Regions from separate parts of the Kitasatospora sp. NPDC057738 genome, predicted to be linked through region 2. Evidence: predicted binding sites of a transcription regulator. Region 2 holds the regulator's gene; each other region holds the start of a gene.
What was found. Region 2 encodes HrcA, which represses chaperone genes, less so after heat shock. Its sites were predicted from a motif close to TTNGCACTCNGNNNNNCNGAGTGCNAA; they were not measured.
Positions count from the first base shown of each region.

Region 1: a site for HrcA is predicted at 1,604-1,630, ahead of groES (co-chaperone GroES). Genes of this name have one in related genera too.
Region 3: a site for HrcA is predicted at 1,497-1,523, ahead of groL (chaperonin GroEL). Genes of this name have one in related genera too.
Region 4: a site for HrcA is predicted at 2,318-2,344, ahead of ACFVGO_RS31070 (FmdB family zinc ribbon protein). Genes of this name have one in related genera too.

Region 1 is NZ_JBHVJT010000132.1:8,474-12,930, reverse strand. Features, by position in the region: gene ACFVGO_RS38450 (class I SAM-dependent methyltransferase) at 1-908, opposite strand, end outside; gene ACFVGO_RS38445 (hypothetical protein) at 950-1,279, opposite strand; gene groES (co-chaperone GroES) at 1,771-2,076, shown strand; gene groL (chaperonin GroEL) at 2,193-3,818, shown strand; gene ACFVGO_RS38430 (LysR family transcriptional regulator) at 3,951-4,457, shown strand, end outside.
Region 2 is NZ_JBHVJT010000003.1:79,256-83,712, reverse strand. Features, by position in the region: gene ACFVGO_RS02635 (DUF3097 domain-containing protein) at 1-122, opposite strand, end outside; gene ACFVGO_RS02630 (hypothetical protein) at 154-738, opposite strand; gene htpX (zinc metalloprotease HtpX) at 771-1,691, opposite strand; gene hrcA (heat-inducible transcriptional repressor HrcA) at 1,981-3,015, shown strand; gene dnaJ (molecular chaperone DnaJ) at 3,092-4,231, shown strand; gene ACFVGO_RS02610 (16S rRNA (uracil(1498)-N(3))-methyltransferase) at 4,307-4,457, shown strand, end outside.
Region 3 is NZ_JBHVJT010000065.1:44,762-49,218, reverse strand. Features, by position in the region: gene thrC (threonine synthase) at 1-301, shown strand, start outside; gene ACFVGO_RS29540 (ubiquitin-like small modifier protein 1) at 337-615, shown strand; gene ACFVGO_RS29535 (cold-shock protein) at 1,153-1,356, shown strand; gene groL (chaperonin GroEL) at 1,678-3,300, shown strand; gene ACFVGO_RS29525 (hypothetical protein) at 3,457-3,813, shown strand; gene ACFVGO_RS29520 (hypothetical protein) at 3,835-4,008, shown strand; gene ACFVGO_RS29515 (hypothetical protein) at 4,015-4,457, opposite strand, start outside.
Region 4 is NZ_JBHVJT010000072.1:36,384-40,840, reverse strand. Features, by position in the region: gene ACFVGO_RS31080 (potassium/proton antiporter) at 1-460, shown strand, start outside; gene ACFVGO_RS31075 (MFS transporter) at 856-2,229, shown strand; gene ACFVGO_RS31070 (FmdB family zinc ribbon protein) at 2,356-2,673, shown strand; gene ACFVGO_RS31065 (hypothetical protein) at 3,032-3,316, shown strand; gene mscL (large conductance mechanosensitive channel protein MscL) at 3,347-3,766, shown strand; gene ACFVGO_RS31055 (hypothetical protein) at 3,802-4,023, opposite strand; gene ACFVGO_RS31050 (sigma-70 family RNA polymerase sigma factor) at 4,214-4,457, opposite strand, start outside.

The DNA.
Region 1 (4,457 bases), on a different contig from region 2:
TTCGGGTCGATCAGCCGGCCGCCCACCTGCCCGGCCACCTCGGCCACCAGGTGGGCCCGGATCACCGCGCCGTCCGGCTCGTACAGGTACCGCCCGACCGGGCCGGCCGGCGGGTCGGGCAGGTCGCCGCCGGTCAGGCTGGCGCCCTGCGGCAGCAGGGTGGCGCGGTGCGGGCTCGCGGCCCTGGTGCCGAACCAGAGCACCGCCTCCTTGACGTCGCCGTGGTCGGAGACCCACTCGGCCTCGGCGTCCCGCGGCACGGCCTCGTGCGGGATGCCCGGCGCGACCTTCAGCGCGCCGATCGGGGTCCGCCGGCCGGCCTCGATCGCCCAGGAGAGCGGCGGGGCGTACGCCTCCGGGTCGAACACCCGGCCGCGCGAGGTGCGCCGGGCCGGGTCGGTGAACACCGCGTCGTAGCCGGTGACGTCCACCTCGGCGACGTCCGCGCAGCGCACCTCGACCAGCTCGGACAGGCCCAGGGCGGCGGCGTTGGCCGCGGTGGCGGCGCAGGCCGCCGGGTCCTTGTCGACGGCCAGCACCTCGATGCCCGCCCGGGCCAGCGCCAGCACGTCCCCGCCGATGCCGCAGCACAGGTCCGCCAGCCGTCGGACGCCCAGCGCGGCGAACCGCTGCGCCCGCCACTCGGCCACGCTGCGCCGGGTGGACTGCTCGACCCCGTTGGGCGTGAAGTACATCAGGTCGGCGTCCGCCCCGAACTTCGCCCGCGCCCGCTGCCGCAGCCGCGCCTGCCCGAAGGCCGCCGAGACCAGCTCCGCCGGATGCTCCCGGCGCAGGCGGGTCGCCAGCGCCAGCTCCTCCTCGGGGGTGAACTCGCGCAGTTCGGCGAGCAGGGCCTGGCCCTCGGGCGTCAGCAGCGGCTGGAGGTTCTCGGTGTCCACGGGGGCCATTCTCGCCGCTCGGCCGGTCGGTCACCGCAGCGGTGCGGCGGTCACCGGCCGATGACGGGGATGCCGGAGGCGAGCCAGCCCACGAGCACGCCCAGCGGTGCCGCGGCCACCGCGGCGTACGGCGTGATCCGGTAGCCGAGCCGCCGGGTGCCCCGGAAGGTCAGGGTCAGCAGCACGAGCAGGACCACGACGCCGAAGACGTCCATGGCCACCGTCCCGGGGCCGTACAGGGCGAGCAGCTTCAGCACGTTGAGCACGAGCGATCCGAGGAACACCGCGACGGCGGTCACCGCGAGCACCACCGCGGCGAGCACCAGGTCCGCCGCCCAGTGGATCCGCGGCGGCGCGGACGGGGCGGCCGCTCGGCTCACCGGAACGCCCCCGGGACGAGCGGCGGCGCGGGCGGGGCGTCCTTCGCGCCGGAGGGGCCGACGCGTACCGGGGTGTCCGTCATGGCAGGAGTCTGCCCGAGGGAGCGCCGTCCGTACATGGGTACGGGAATCCGGACGCCCGCTCGACTTCCGGTGGGCGGGGCGGCGGGTCCGTCGGCGGGCCGGCCGACGGGTGCGACGGGCCCGCGCACAGGGGTCGGACGCACCGGGATCGAGGTCACGGCAGGAGTCCGCGGGGGCCGGGCCGGGGCGCACACGAGTGCGGCTGCTCACCCGCGGAACCGGGGGTCCCAGGGCGCGTCGTTGGCACTCTGGTTGACTGAGTGCTAACACGGCCCTATGGTCGTCCTTGGCACTCCCCACCGGGAGAGTGCTAACGCGACGACGTGTGTCTGACCCCCGCGACGGCAGGCCCGCAGGATCGCCCTACCCGTTAGAAAACCCCGTAATCTCCGAAGGGGAGCTCGGACGTGACCACCAGCAGCAAGGTTGCCATCAAGCCGCTCGAGGACCGCATTGTGGTCCAGCCGCTCGACGCCGAGACCACCACGGCCTCCGGCCTGGTTATCCCGGACACCGCCAAGGAGAAGCCCCAGGAGGGCGTCGTCCTGGCCGTCGGCCCGGGCCGCTTCGAGGACGGCCAGCGTCTGCCGCTCGACGTCGCCGTGGGTGACATCGTCCTGTACTCGAAGTACGGCGGCACCGAGGTGAAGTACCAGGGCGAGGAGTACCTGGTGCTCTCCGCCCGCGACGTCCTCGCGATCATCGAGAAGTAAGACGTTCCGACCCGCCCCGGATCCGTGTCCCAAGTGACAGGGGCCCGGGGCGTGGTTGTTGGTTCACGTAGTTCGGCGGCCGGTGGGCCGGCCGCAGCCCCGAGGGAATAGGGAACATGGCGAAGATCCTGCAGTTCGACGAGGACGCCCGCCGCTCGCTGGAGCGCGGTGTCAACAAGCTGGCCGACACCGTCAAGGTGACCATCGGCCCCAAGGGCCGCAACGTCGTCATCGACAAGAAGTTCGGCGCCCCGACCATCACCAACGACGGTGTCACCATCGCCCGCGAGGTCGAGCTGGACGACCCGTACGAGAACCTTGGCGCGCAGCTCGTCAAGGAGGTCGCCACCAAGACCAACGACGTCGCGGGTGACGGCACCACCACCGCCACCGTGCTGGCCCAGGCCCTGGTCAACGAGGGTCTGCGCAACGTCGCCGCCGGTGCCGGCCCGGCCGCCCTGAAGAAGGGCATCGACAAGGCCGTCGCCGCCGTCTCCGAGCACCTGCTCTCGATCGCCCGCGAGATCGAGGGCAAGGACGACGTCGCCGCCGTCGCGTCGCTCTCCGCCCAGGACACCCAGGTCGGCGAGCTGATCGCCGAGGCGATCGACAAGGTCGGCAAGGACGGTGTCATCACCGTCGAGGAGTCGAACACCTTCGGCGTGGAGCTGGACTTCACCGAGGGCATGCAGTTCGACAAGGGCTACCTGTCGCCGTACTTCGTCACCGACGCGGAGCGGCAGGAGGCGGTCCTGGAGGACCCGTACATCCTGATCAACCAGGGCAAGATCTCCTCCATCCAGGAGCTGCTGCCGCTGCTGGAGAAGATCCTCCAGGGCGGTGCCTCCAAGCCGCTGCTGATCATCGCCGAGGACGTCGACGGCGAGGCGCTGTCGACCCTGGTCGTCAACAAGATCCGCGGCACCTTCAACGCCGTCGCCGTCAAGGCCCCGGGCTTCGGCGACCGCCGCAAGGCGATCCTCGGCGACCTGGCCGTCCTGACCGGCGGCACGGTCATCTCCGAGGAGGTCGGCCTCAAGCTCGACCAGGTCGGCCTGGACGTGCTGGGCACCGCCCGCCGCGTGACCATCACCAAGGACGAGACCACCGTCGTCGACGGCGCCGGTGACTCCGAGGCCGTGGCCGGCCGCGTCGCCCAGATCAAGGGCGAGATCGCCGCGACCGACTCCGACTGGGACCGCGAGAAGCTGCAGGAGCGCCTGGCCAAGCTGGCCGGCGGCGTCTGCGTCATCAAGGTCGGCGCCGCCACCGAGGTGGAGCTGAAGGAGCGCAAGCACCGCCTGGAGGACGCCATCTCGGCGACCCGTGCCGCGGTCGAGGAGGGCATCGTCGCCGGCGGTGGCGCCTCCCTGGTCCACGCCGCCAAGGTGCTGGACGGTGGCCTGGGCCTGTCGGGCGACGAGGCGACCGGTGTCGCGGTCGTCCGCAAGGCGCTGCACGAGCCGCTGCGCTGGATCGCCCAGAACGCCGGCCTGGAGGGCTACGTCATCACCTCCAAGGTCTCCGAGCTGGAGGCCGGCCAGGGCTACAACGCCGCCACCGGTGAGTACGGCGACCTGGTGAAGGCCGGCGTCATCGACCCGGTCAAGGTCACCCGCTCCGCCCTGGAGAACGCCGCCTCGATCGCCTCCCTGCTTCTCACCACCGAGACCCTCGTGGTGGAGAAGAAGGAGGAGGAGGCCGACAACGGTCACGGCCACGGCCACGGCCACTCGCACTGAGGCTCCGACGCCTGACCGGAGGCCCGGTCCGCGCCCCGCGAGGGGTGGCGGGCCGGGCCTCCGGCGTTCACCTTCACCGTTCAACTATCAGTAGAATTTTGCAGAATGCAAAGATTGCCTTATAACTGAGGCATGATCGAGGCCCGCCATCTGCGCGTCCTGCGTGCCGTCGCCCGCACCGGCTCCTTCTCCGCCGCCGCCCGCGAGCTGGGGTGTACGCAGCCCGCCATCAGCCAGCAGATGAAGGCGCTGGAGAAGTCGGTGGACACCCCGCTGGTGGTCCGCTCGGGCCGCGGGATGCAGCTCAGCGAGGCCGGCCGGGTCCTGCTCAAGCATGCCACCGGAATCCTCGCCGGGCTCTCGGCCGCCGAGGAGGAGGTGGCCGCGATCGCCGGGCTGCGGGCCGGGCGGGTGCGGCTGGTCTCCTTCCCGACCGCGAGTTCCACCCTGGTGCCGCCCGCGGTCGCCCGCCTGCGGGACGGCCATCCGGGGGTGCGCGTGTCGCTGGTCGAGGCGGAGCCGCCGGAGTCGCTGGCGATGCTGCGCGGCGGCGAGTGCGAGATCGCGCTGGCCTTCCGCTACCCGCAGTCCGACGGCGCCGTCGCGCTCCCGGCGCCGGCCCACGGCACGCCGCGCGAG
Region 2 (4,457 bases):
GCCCCGCAGAAGCCGGTCGCCGCCTCCTCGACCACCAGGTCCCGCTCGGCGGGCACCTCCGGGGCGGGCCGCTGTTTCTTCCACGGCGGGGTCAGGTCGGGTCCGTACTGGCGGCTGCGCATACGGGTGATCATAGGGACGGCGGACGGTGTGTCAGAGGCCCGGCGCGCCCCAGACCGGGAACCAGCGGCTCAGGTCCTTCTCCAGCCGCAGGTCGTTCCCCAGCATCGCGTTGACCTGCAGCTCCAGCGGGCTGTTGCGCTTCTCCCCGCCGCCGGTCATCGGGGCGAAGGGATAGAACGTCCCGCGCTTGTAGAGGTAGACCAGGGCCAGCGACCGCCCCTGCGGATCGCGGAAGGCGACCAGCGAGCAGAGCAGCTGCGGCCCGAAGCCGTTCGCCTCCAGCTCGCTGTTGACCGCGTGCAGGTCGTTGACCAGCTCCGGCAGTTCGTCGGGCCGGTGCCGGGCGAGCAGCCAGGAGTAGCCGTAGTCGTCCTTGGAGGCCTCCACCGGGACGCCGCCGCGCTCGGTGTCGGCGTCCAGCAGGGCCCGGACCTGCTGCTCGACCTGGACGAAGGCCGCGCCCTCGACGGCCGCGAAGCAGACCGAGCCGAGCCCGGTGGGGGTGAACCCGGCCCCGGCCTCCAGGGTGAGCGCGGCGGACGGCACGCCGAACAGCTGGTCGAGGTCGGGCTTGACGGGCTTGGTGCGGCCGAACAGGGTGTCCAGGATTCCCACGGCGGTCCTTTCGCGTCAGGGGCTCGGCGGGTTCAGTGGCCGAGCTGCTCGGAGATCCTCGCCAGCTGCTCCAGCCGCTTCTCCAGGCTGGGGTGGGTGGAGAACAGCTGCGAGGCGGCCTCCCGGGCGCTCAGCGCGGGGGCGAAGTAGAAGGCGTTGTACGGCTGCGCCTGGCGCAGGTCCTTGCTGGGGATGGCCGCGATCTGCCCGGTCACCTTGGTGAGCGCCGAGGCCAGGGCGCTGGGCCGGCCGGTGAGCTGGGCGGCGGCCCGGTCGGCGGCCAGTTCGCGGTAGCGGGAGAGCAGCCGGGTGAGCAGGAAGCTGATCGCGTAGACGACGATCGACACCAGCGGGATGATCAGCGCCAGGATGGCGGCGTTCTGGTCGTTGTTGTTGCGCCCGCCGCCCATGAACCCGCCGTACACGGCGATCCGGGTCATCGCCCCGGCGAGGACGCCGAGGAACCCGGCGATCGTCATCACCGCGACGTCCCGGTGGGCGACGTGCGACAGCTCGTGCGCGAGGACTCCCTCCAGCTCCTCCGGTTCCAGCCGGCGCAGCAGCCCGGTGGTCACGCAGATCACCGCGTTCTGCGGGTTGCGGCCGGTGGCGAAGGCGTTCGGCATGTCGTTGTCGGCGACCGCCACCCGCGGTTTGGGCATGTCGGCCAGGGCGCAGAGCCGGTCGACGGTGCCGTGGAGTTGGGGGAACTGTTCCGGGGACACCTGGCGGGCACCCATCGCCCGTTCGGTGATCTTGTCGCTGAACCAGAACTGGGCCACGAACAGCCCGCCGGAGATCAGGACGATCAGTGGCCAGGCGCCGCGCAGCAGCGCGATCAGCAGGCCGGTGAAACCGACGTACAGCAACCCGATCACGAACATCGTCGCGACCATGCGGCCGGTCAGGCCGCGGTCGGGCGCGAAACGGGTGTGCTGGCCCGAGCTCGACATCGCTTGCTCCTCCGTTCGCCGTCGCTTTCGATGCTGCCACCCGGACGGCCTCCCGGCACCACCCCGGTGCCGGGAGGATCGAACCGCCGGGGCCCCGCGGGCCGTGTCCGGAACTGCGGGGAGGATCACGCCCCTCGGGCCGTTCCTGCCGTAGGACCCGGGCCTTACACTGGCAGGTACGGTTCTGGCACTCGTACGTTCAGAGTGCCAAGACCGGGGGCCTCCCGGAGCGGCCCGCAGCAGTGAGGGACACAGTCGGACAACGTGCGAAGACGGAGGTGCGTGCCCCATGGCCGGTGAGGTCCGCCAGCTGGACGAACGCAAGCTCGCCGTACTCCGCGCGATCGTGCAGGACTACGTGGGCACCGAGGAGCCGGTCGGCTCCAAGGCCCTGGTGGAACGGCACAACCTCGGGGTCTCGCCGGCGACCGTCCGCAACGACATGGCGGCGCTGGAGGAGGAGGGCTACATCCACCAGCCGCACACCAGCGCCGGCCGCATCCCGACCGACAAGGGGTACCGCCTCTTCGTCGACAAGCTCGCCGAGATCAAGCCGATGAGCGCCCCCGAGCGCCGGGCCATCCGGCACTTCCTGGACGGCGCGGTCGACCTGGACGACGTGGTCGCCCGCACCGTGCGGCTGCTCGCCCAGCTGACCCGGCAGGTCGCGGTGGTGCAGTACCCCTCGCTGACGCGCTCCACCGTCCGGCACATCGAGCTGGTGGCGCTGGCCCCGGCCAAGGTGATGCTGGTACTGATCACCAACACCGGCCGGGTCGAGCAGCGGATGGTCGACTGCCCGGGCTCGGTCGGCGAGACGGTGCTGGCGGACCTGCGGGCCCGGATCAACGCGAGAGCCGCCGGCCGGCGCCTCCCGGAGGTCCCGGGGCTGCTGGAGGAACTGCCGGCGCTGTTCGAGCAGGCCGACCGGCCGACGGTCAGCACGGTCCTGGCGACCCTGTTCGAGACGCTCGCCGAGCAGAACGAGGAGCGGATCATGCTGGCCGGCACGGCCAACCTGACCCGCTTCGGGCACGACTTCCCGCTCACCATCCAGCCGGTGCTGGAGGCCCTGGAGGAGCAGGTCATCCTGCTCCGCCTCCTGGGTGAGACCGCGGACGCCGCGATGACGGTCCGGATCGGGCGGGAGAACGCCTATGAAGGGCTGAATTCCACCTCGATCGTTTCGGTCGGCTACGGTTCGGGCGACGAGAGCGTGGCGAAACTGGGTGTGATCGGTCCGACCCGGATGGACTACCCCGGCACAATGGGGGCGGTGCGAGCGGTGGCACGGTACGTGGGCCAGATCCTGGCCGAGTCCTAGCAAGGGCCACCGTTAGAATTTTTAACGGTGGCGTCCAGTCGCAGCACTACTACAGGCGGAACAAGCGGAGCATTTGGTGGCCACGGACTACTACGCGGTACTCGGCGTCCGACGGGATGCGGGGCAGGACGAGATCAAGAAGGCGTTCCGGCGCCTGGCACGCGAACTGCACCCGGACGTCAACCCGGACCCGAAGACGCAGGAGCGGTTCAAGGAGATCAACGCCGCCTACGAGGTGCTCTCCGACCCGCAGAAGCGTCAGGTCTACGACCTCGGCGGGGACCCGCTGTCCCCGGGCGGCGGCGGTGCCGGCGGCTTCGGCGCCGGCGCGGCGGGCTTCGGCTTCTCCGACATCATGGACGCCTTCTTCGGCGCCGCGGCCGGCCAGCGCGGCCCGCGCTCGCGCACCCGCCGCGGCCAGGACGCCATGATCCGGCTGGAGATCACCCTGGAGGAGGCCGCGTTCGGCACCACCAAGGAACTCCAGGTCGACACCGCCGTCACCTGCACCACCTGCAGCGGCGAGGGCGCGGCCCCCGGCACCTCGGCGCAGACCTGTGACATGTGTCGCGGCAAGGGCGAGGTCTCCCAGGTCACCCGGTCCTTCCTGGGCCAGGTCATGACCTCCCGCCCCTGCCCGCAGTGCCAGGGCTTCGGCACCGTCGTGCCGACCCCGTGCCCGGAGTGCGCCGGCGACGGCCGCGTGCGCGCCCGCCGCACCCTGACCGTCAAGATCCCGGCCGGCGTCGACAACGGCACCCGGATCCAGCTGGCCGGCGAGGGCGAGGTCGGCCCCGGCGGCGGCCCGGCCGGCGACCTGTACGTCGAGATCGCCGAGACCACCCACACCATCTTCCAGCGGCGCGGGGACGACCTGCACTGCACCGTCACCATCCCGATGACGGCGGCCTCGCTCGGCACCCGGGTGCCGCTGCAGACCCTGGACGGCCTGGAGGAGGTCGACATCCGGCCCGGCACCCAGTCCGGCCAGTCGATCCCGCTGCACGGCCGGGGCATCACCCACCTGCGCGGCGGCGGCCGGGGCGACCTGATAGTGCACGTCGAGGTGAAGACGCCCACCAAGCTCGACGCCGAGCAGGAGGAGCTGCTGCGCCGCCTCGCGGTGCTGCGCGGCGAGGAACAGCCGTCCGGCCAGTTCGCGCCGGGCCAGCAGGGCCTGTTCTCCCGCCTGAAGGACGCCTTCAACGGCCGGTAGTCGTCCGCGGAGGGGTGCCGGGGGATCCCGGCACCCCTTCCGTGTTCCCGTCCCACTCCTGGAGGTTCCCCCGTCATGACCGCGCCCGTCTTCGTCGTCGAGACCGAGCGGATCGCCGCCGCCGTGCCCGGGGCCGTGGTGCGCCTGGACGGCCCGGAGGGGCGGCACGCGGCCGCGGTGAAGCGGCTGGAGCCGGGCGAGGCGGTCACCCTGGCCGACGGGCTGG
Region 3 (4,457 bases), on a different contig from region 2:
GCTGGACATCGCCCGCCGCACCGGTGGCGCGGTGGAGGACGTCACGGACGCCGAGGTCGTGGCGGCGATCCGGCTGCTGGCGCGGACCGAGGGCATCTTCGCCGAGACCGCGGGCGGGGTGACCGTCGGCGTGCTGAAGAAGCTGGTCGAGACCGGGCAGCTGGATCCGGCCAAGGAGACCGTCGCGATCAACACCGGCGACGGCCTGAAGACCCTGGACGCCGTCTCCGACGCCGGGATGACCGCCGTCATCCGCCCGACGCTGGACTCGTTCCGCGCCGCCGGCCTCGCGTCCGCCTGAACCACCCGATCGGCCCCGCCCCCGCAAGGAGAGTCATGAGCGCCAACGTCCGCATTCCCACCATCCTCCGCACCTACACCGACGGTGCCGCCGTGGTGACCGCCGAGGGTGCCACCCTGGCCGAGGTCGTCGCCGACCTGGAGAAGAACCACCCGGGCATCTCGGCCCGCATCCTGGACGACACCGGCAAGCTGCGCCGCTTCGTGAACGTCTACGTGAACGACGACGACGTGCGTTTCGCCGAGGGCCTGGCGACCGAGATCGAGGACGGCGCCGGCATCTCGATCATCCCGGCGGTGGCCGGCGGCTGCTGAGCCTTCGCGACCAACCCGCGGTCGCCCGCGCGTACGGAATTCCGTTTCCCGTATGCGCGGGCGACCGCTGGCATTCCGGCCGGAATATTTCCCGGTCGAGTCGGAGTAGAGTGTGGCTCGGTTGGGAACAGGGTTTCCCTTTCGGCCCCCGCAGTGCTCGGCCCGGGGGCGTCCGGCCGGCGGGACCGGCCCGTGAAACATGTCAGGCGGATGTCAGAATTCCCGCGGACATTTGAGTAATTCGTCCGCTATGTCCGGCGTGAAATGCCGAGATTATTCCGATTCGGCCCGTCCTGTCCCTTGACATCGAGGCGGAATTACCGGTGGCTGGCCCTGTTGCAGAGGGCGTCGATCCGGATACATTCAGCGGCGGTCGACGCAATCACCCGCTCGCCGGAAGCCGCCTGGCGTCCTGCACGGAGGGTTGCGGCGTGCACGGCTGCGCCCAGGGGGGGTTCCCCGGGCCGGCCTTCAACCAACCCGGGCCCGCGACCTGCGGGCGCGTGAAGGGCCAGCACAGCACTAGGGGAGTTCGGAATGGCTCAGGGCACCGTCAAGTGGTTCAACGCGGAGAAGGGCTACGGCTTCATCGCGGTCGACGGTGGTGCGGACGTCTTCGTCCACTACAGCGCGATCCAGATGGACGGCTACCGCACCCTCGAGGAGGGCCAGCGGGTCGAGTTCGAGATCTCTCAGGGACAGAAGGGCCCGCAGGCGGACATGGTCCGCGCCGCGGTCTGACCCCTTCCGACCCCAGGAGCTCGGCGCGGCCCTGCGGCTGGTGACCTCTCGCTTCTCGACGGGCCCGTGCGACTCGTGTCGCACGGGCCCGTCGGCGTTCCCGGGCGGCCCCGGCGGCGGCTCGCGGATTGCCGATTGGGCTTGCACTCGCCCACCCGGAGTGCTAATCATTGGCGTTAGCACTCACAGTGTGAGAGTGACAGCGGACCGGGTCGGTGAGGCCCCCGGGAGCGGAGGGAATGGACCTCCGCGCACCAGGGCCGTCCGTCGCGGGCACCCCTTGGTCCGAGCAGTCGACCGTGTCCCGGAGGACCACTTCTGATGGCCAAGATCATCGCCTTTGATGAGGAAGCTCGCCGCGGCCTTGAGCGTGGCATGAACCAGCTCGCCGACGCGGTGAAGGTCACGCTCGGCCCCAAGGGCCGCAACGTCGTGCTGGAGAAGAAGTGGGGCGCCCCCACGATCACCAACGACGGTGTCTCCATCGCCAAGGAGATCGAGCTCGAGGACCCGTACGAGAAGATCGGTGCGGAGCTCGTCAAGGAGGTCGCCAAGAAGACGGACGACGTCGCGGGTGACGGCACCACCACCGCCACCGTGCTCGCCCAGGCCCTGGTTCGCGAGGGTCTGCGCAACGTCGCCGCCGGCGCCAACCCGATGGCCCTGAAGCGCGGCATCGAGAAGGCCGTCGCCGCCGTCTCGGACCAGCTGCTGGCCCAGGCCAAGGACGTGGAGACCAAGGAGCAGATCGCCTCCACCGCCTCCATCTCGGCCGCCGACACCCAGATCGGCGAGCTCATCGCCGAGGCCATGGACAAGGTCGGCAAGGAAGGCGTCATCACCGTCGAGGAGAGCAACACCTTCGGTCTGGAGCTCGAGCTCACCGAGGGCATGCGCTTCGACAAGGGCTACATCTCCGCCTACTTCGCCACCGACCTGGAGCGCATGGAGGCGACGTTCGAGGACCCGTACATCCTCATCGCCAACTCCAAGATCGGCTCGGTCAAGGACCTGCTCCCGCTGCTGGAGAAGGTCATGCAGAGCGGCAAGCCGCTGGTCATCATCGCCGAGGACGTCGAGGGCGAGGCCCTGTCGACCCTGGTCGTGAACAAGATCCGTGGCACCTTCAAGTCCGTCGCCGTCAAGGCCCCGGGCTTCGGTGACCGCCGCAAGGCCATGCTCGGCGACATCGCCATCCTCACCGGTGGCACCGTCATCTCCGAGGAGGTCGGCCTCAAGCTGGAGAACGCCGGCATCGACCTGCTGGGCACCGCCCGCAAGGTGGTCATCACCAAGGACGAGACCACCATCGTCGACGGTGGCGGCGACAGCGAGCAGGTCGCGGGCCGCGTCAACCAGATCCGCGCCGAGATCGAGAACAGCGACTCGGACTACGACCGCGAGAAGCTCCAGGAGCGCCTCGCCAAGCTGGCCGGCGGCGTGGCCGTCATCAAGGCCGGCGCGGCCACCGAGGTGGAGCTCAAGGAGCGCAAGCACCGCATCGAGGACGCCGTCCGCAACGCCAAGGCCGCCGTCGAGGAGGGCATCGTCGCCGGTGGTGGCGTCGCCCTGCTGCAGGCCGGTGTCGCCTTCGACAAGCTGGAGCTGGACGGCGACGAGGCCACCGGTGCCAACATCGTCAAGGTCGCGCTGGAGGCCCCGATCAAGCAGATCGCGACCAACGCCGGCCTGGAGGGTGGCGTCGTGGTGGAGAAGGTGCGCAACCTCCCCGCCGGTCACGGCCTGAACGCGGCCACCAACACCTACGTCGACCTGATCGCCGAGGGCATCATCGACCCGGCCAAGGTCACCCGCTCCGCGCTGCAGAACGCCGCCTCCATCGCGGCGCTGTTCCTCACCACCGAGGCCGTCATCGCCGACAAGCCGGAGAAGGCCGCCGCGGCCGCCGGCGGCGGCATGCCGGGCGGTGACATGGACTTCTGATCCTGATCGCTTCGATCGGATCGGTTGGACCTCGTCCGTGTGGGCGGTTCCCTTCGGGGGGCCGCCCACACGGCGTTTCGGCGGTCCGGGTGTTCCGGGTGTTCCGGGTGTTCCGGGCGTTTCGGCGTTCCGGACGTGTCGACGGAGAATGGACGGATGGCTGCTGACGACATCGAGACCGCCCTGCACAACGCGCGGGCACTGATCCTGGCCGACCTCACCGCGCGGGACGTGGCGGACGCCGCCGTCGTCTCGCTGGTGGAACAGGCCGTGACGCACCGCCGCTGGTGGCTGGAGCAGTGGCCGGACGGCACCGAGTACGTGCTCGGGCTGGTCGCCCAGGACGTCCAGGACGCGCTGCTGGAGGCGTACGGGCGCTGGCCGCTGTGCGCCGACTGCGCGGCCGACGGGGACCCGCACGCCCTCGGCGTGGAGCCCGAGCTGGGGCCGGACCCGCACTGGGTGTGCGGCAAGCAGGGCGCGGTGGTGGCACCCGTGGGGAAGCTCGCGTAGACCCGTGCGTACGGTGGCGGCATGAGGCGCTGGGTGTGGGGTGCGGTGGGCGGGTGCTGCGGGCTCGGGCTCTGGTGGGCCGCGGTGGAGCTGTCGGGGGCCGGCCAGGACGCGTGGTGGGCCGTGGTGGGTCGCCTGCCCGCGGTGCTGGCGGGGATGGCCGCCGCGGACCGGGTGCTCGCGCGGCGGGGCTGACGGGCGTCAGAGGGCGCCGAGTTCGGCCGTCAGATTGGTCCGCGCGGCGGCCGTGTAGCGCTCGCGGGCGGCGGGGGTGCGGTAGAGCGCGGGCAGGGCGAGCAGATGGCGCAGGACGGCGGCCCGGCCGGCCGAGAAGTCCGGCGCGGGGACGAAGCCGTACTCCTCGCGGACGGCGGCCGCGTACGCCGCGTACGCCTCGGGGCTGCCGCCGAGGACGGCGAGGTCCGCGTCGCAGAGCACCTCGCCGTTGCGGTCGCCGGGCGCCGGGTCGTGGCCGACGGTGAGCAGCACCAGGCGCTCGACCTCGGCGACCCGCTCGGCGGGCAGTCCGGCGGCGGTCAGCGCGCGGACGGCCAGGGCGGCGCTGCGCTCCTCGTTCTCGGTGCGGTCGGGGCGGTGGACGGCGTCGTGGAACCAGGCCGCGAGCCGGACGGCCTCCGGGTCGT
Region 4 (4,457 bases), on a different contig from region 2:
CATCGTGCTGGCCACCATCCCGGTGGTGTCCGGCGCGCACCGGGCCGAGGACGTCTTCAACATCGTCTTCATCCTCGTCGTCGTCTTCACCCTCCTCCAGGGGCCGACCCTGCCGTGGGTGGCCAAGCGGCTGCGGATCGACGAGGGCGACATGGGCCAGGACCTGGGCATCGAGTCCGCCCCGCTGGAGAAGCTGCACGGGCACCTGCTGTCGGTCGCGCTCTCCCCCACCTCGAAGATGTCGGGCGTGGAGATCAGCGAACTGCGGCTGCCCAAGGGGGCCGCTGTCACCCTGGTCGTGCGGGAGGGGAACTCCTTCGTGCCGGACAAGGCGACGGTGCTGCGCGGCGGGGACGAACTGCTGGTGGTCACCACGGACGAGGTCGGCGAGGCGGCGGAGCGGCGGCTGCGGGCCGTGGACAAGGGCGGCAAGCTCGCGGGGTGGCTGAACGGGCGGTGAGCGCGGGGGTCGGCTCGGCTCGGCCCCTTCACTGCTCGAAACCGGCTGGGGCGGGCCGTCACGGCCGCTCCGGCTCGCCCGGCCCGCCCGGCTCCTCCGGCCCGTCACGGCTGGGGCAGGCCGGAGGGGCCTGGGTCGGCCGAGGGTCGGCCGAGGGTATCTACGCGCGTAACTGATACGATGGTTCGATCATCCGTATAACCACCGCTAGACCACCCCCAATTTCTGCCTGACGCAGAGTTGGCGCGACCGCTCGGCGGCCGCGGTCCGGCTCCCGGCCACCACGCCGGACCGGCCCGGTATCTACCCCGGTCGACGCGCGAGAGGACGACTCTCGGCGCCGTCGGGGCCACACCATGCCCTGCCGCGCTACCAGGCAGCAGGAAGGACCGACCGTGACGGCGCGCCGAACGGTCGACACCGCCGCGGACCACGCGGCCACCCCCGCAGCTCCGGCCCCCGCCCGCGTCGGGTACGGCGAGCTGCTGCGCACGCCCGGGGCCTGGACGTTCCTGTCCCCCGCCCTCGTCGCGCGGCTGCCGTACGCGATGCTCAGCATGGGCATCCTGCTGCTCGTCACCCGGACCCACGGCTCGTACGGCACCGCCGGTACGGTCACCGCGGTCGCCGCCGTCGCCCAGGCCCTGGTCGGGCCGCAGACCGGGCGGCTCGCGGACCGCTACGGCCAGGCCGCGGTGCTCGTCCCGACCGTCCTGGTGCACGCGGCCGCGGTCGGCGCGCTGATCGCGCTCGCGCTCGGTCACGCGCCCGCCTGGAGCCTGTTCCTGGCCGCCGTCCCGGCCGGTGCGAGCGTTCCGCAGGTCGGCGCGATGGTCCGGGCCCGCTGGGTGGCCACGTTCACCGCGGACGGCGCCTCCGACGCCTCCGCGGCCCGGGTGAGCACCGCCTTCGCCTTCGAGTCCGTGACGGACGAGTTCACCTTCGTGATCGGCCCGATCCTGGCCTCCGGCATCGCCGCCCTCGCCAACCCGGCCACCGCCCTGGTCGCCGAGGCCGCGCTGACCCTCGTCGGCGGCCTGGCCTTCGCCGCCCAGCGGCGCACCGCCCCGGCCCGGATCGTGCCGCAGCCCGGCACCAAGCGCGCCTCGGCGCTCGCCTCCCCCGGCGTCCGCCTGCTGGCCGGGACCTTCCTCGGGGTCGGCGCGGTGTTCGGCGGCATGCAGGTGTCGGTGAACGCCTTCGCCGACTCGGTCGGGCAGCACGACGCCGGCGGCACCGTGTACGGGATCTTCGCCGGCGGCTCGATGCTGGCCGGCGTGCTGTACGGCGTGATCGCCTGGCGGCGGCCGGTGCAGCAGCGGATGCTGATCAGCTACACCCTGCTGGTGCTGGGCTGCTCGGTGCTGTGGGCGATGCCCAACCTGGTCGCGCTGACCGTCGCCGGGCTGGTCTGCGGACTGGCCATCGCGCCGACCCTGATCAGCGGCTACACCCTGGTCGAGACGCTGGTCGCGGACGGGGCCAAGACGGAGGCCTTCACCTGGCTGACCGGCGCGATCGGGCTGGGGCTGGCCGTCGGCTCGATGGCGGCGGGCCGGCTTATCGACGGGCACGGGCCCTCGACCGGGTTCCTGGTGCCGGTGGCCGGGGCCGGACTGGGGCTGATCGTGCTGCTCTCGCTGCGGCACCTGCTGGTGGCACCGGGACCCGGGGCGGCCGTCGCGGGCACCGCTCCGGCCCGGGGTTCGGGCGACGTCCCGGCGGAGCACGGCGGTGCCGGACGGCTGGTGGGCGCGGCCAAGGGCTGAGCGGGAGGCGGTCCGGTGGCCGGGCCCGGCCCATCTCACACCGGAGTCGCTGGACTGATCCCGCGGAATGCCGCATCATTGACCATCGTTAGCACTCATCAGGCGAGAGTGCCAGGAGGAAGACAAGTGCCCACGTACCAGTACCAGTGCACCGAGTGCGGCAACGGCCTGGAGGCGGTGCAGAAGTTCACCGACGAGGCGCTGACCACGTGCCCCGACTGCCAGGGACGACTCCGCAAGGTCTTCTCGGCCGTGGGCGTCGTGTTCAAGGGCTCCGGCTTCTACCGGACCGACAGCCGCTCGTCCTCCAGCAGCACGGTGGGCGCCGGGTCGTCGTCGACCCCCTCGACGTCGTCCGCCACGTCCACGTCCTCCTCGGCTTCGTCCTCGTCGTCGAGCTCCGGCTCCTCGTCGTCGTCCAGCCCGGCTCCCGCCGCGAGCTGACCTCGGCACCGGGCCATCGGCCCGGGACGGCCCGCAGACCTCGGAGAGGCCCGTCGGCCCCGCTTCCACGCGGGGACGGCGGGCCTTTCCGCGTTCCCGTCGGCTCCGGCCGTCGGCCTCCCCGCTTTCCCCTCTTCCCCCGCTTCCCCCCTCCTCCCCTTCTTGCCCCGCTGCGGCCCCATGGGCTTTCCGTCACCCCGGACGGGCCGGAGCAACTCGTGCGGGTGAACGAAGTTGTCCACAGGGCCCGGTTGTCCACAGGCCTGGGGAAATTGCTGTCCGAGTTCGCCGGAAACGCTCATCGTGTGGGCATCCGGTCCGCGAGGGGCCGGGCCGCCGACACTCCGGAGGTGCGTCGATGACGACCGCGAACTTCTCCCTGCCCCTACCCCTCCCGCTGCCCGCGCCCGCCGTGCCGCCCCGGCAGGAGCTGCCGGGCTTCCCGCCGATCCGGCGCGGGTGCGGCGGGTGGCACCGCTGGCGCAGTGCGGTGCGACGGCGGGCCGGGGTGCCCGTCCTGGTGCTGCTCGCGGTGGCGGCGGCGCTGGCGCTGGGGCCCGCGCGGGCCGGTCTGCCGCCGCCCCAGGGGGGCGCGCTGGGCCGGACGGGTTGTCAATCCGGGACTGCGGAAGATCACCCGTAACCGGGGGGCGACTTCGTCGTTCGAGGCGGCATGAAGGGCTTCAAGGAATTCCTGCTGCGTGGAAATGTCATCGACCTCGCCGTGGCCGTGGTCATCGGCGCGGCTTTCACCAACATCGTCAACGCCTTCGTCAAGGGCGTGATCAATCCACTCGTCGGCGTCTTCGGGACGAAGGACCTCGCGTCCTACAGTTCCTGCCTCAAGGGGCCCTGCGAGGTGAGCCCGACCGGCGAGGTCACGTCCGGAATCCTCATCCTGTGGGGATCGGTGCTCAGCGCCGCAATCCAGTTCCTGATCACCGCGGCGGTCGTCTACTTCGTTCTGATCGTGCCCATGAACAAGCTGGCGGCCCACCGCAAGACCCTCGCCGAGAAGGCGGCGGACCTCGAAGCCAAGGAGGTCACCCTGCTGACCGAGATCCGCGACGCGCTGGTCGCGCCGCTGCGCTGACCGACGGGTGCCGGTCGGCGCCCGGTCCCCGTTCCTCAGCCCCCGTGGTGCGGCGGGCGCTGACTCAGGTACCAGTCCAGCCCCCGTCCACCACCCTCCCCCGCCCCGGGGCGGGCACCCCAGCCCGCATCGGTGTCGTCGCTGGACTGCTGGTCCAACGGGTCCCGGAAGACCAGCCGGGCCTTGGCGGCCGCAGCCTCCCGGGGCTCCTGCGCCCGGTCCTGCTCCTGGCCCTTTTCCTGCCCCTGCTCGCTCACGCCGTCCACTCCGTCCACTCGTCCCTCCCCTCCAGCCTAAGAGCCCCGCGGCACGCCTCGGGCCCCGGTGCGGAACGCTCCGCGCCAGGGCCCGGATGAGGGCTCGGCCAGCGGGCCCGGCCGGCCCGTCGGACGGGCTGTCGGGCGGCCTGCCAGGCGGCAACTGCCGGGTGGCCTGTCGGGTGGCCTGTCAGGCGGCTTCGAAGCCCGCGTGGTCGGCGATCTTCTTCAGCTCGGCCAGCGCGTGCTTCTCGATCTGGCGGATCCGCTCGCGGGTGAGGCCGTGCTGCTTGCCCACCTCGGTGAGGGTGCGCTCACGGCCGTCCTCCATTCCGTAGCGGGAGCGGATGATCGAGGCGGTGCGGTCGTCCAACCGCCCGATCAGGTCGTCCAGTTCCTCGCGGCGGAGCATGACCATCACGGCGTCCTCGGGG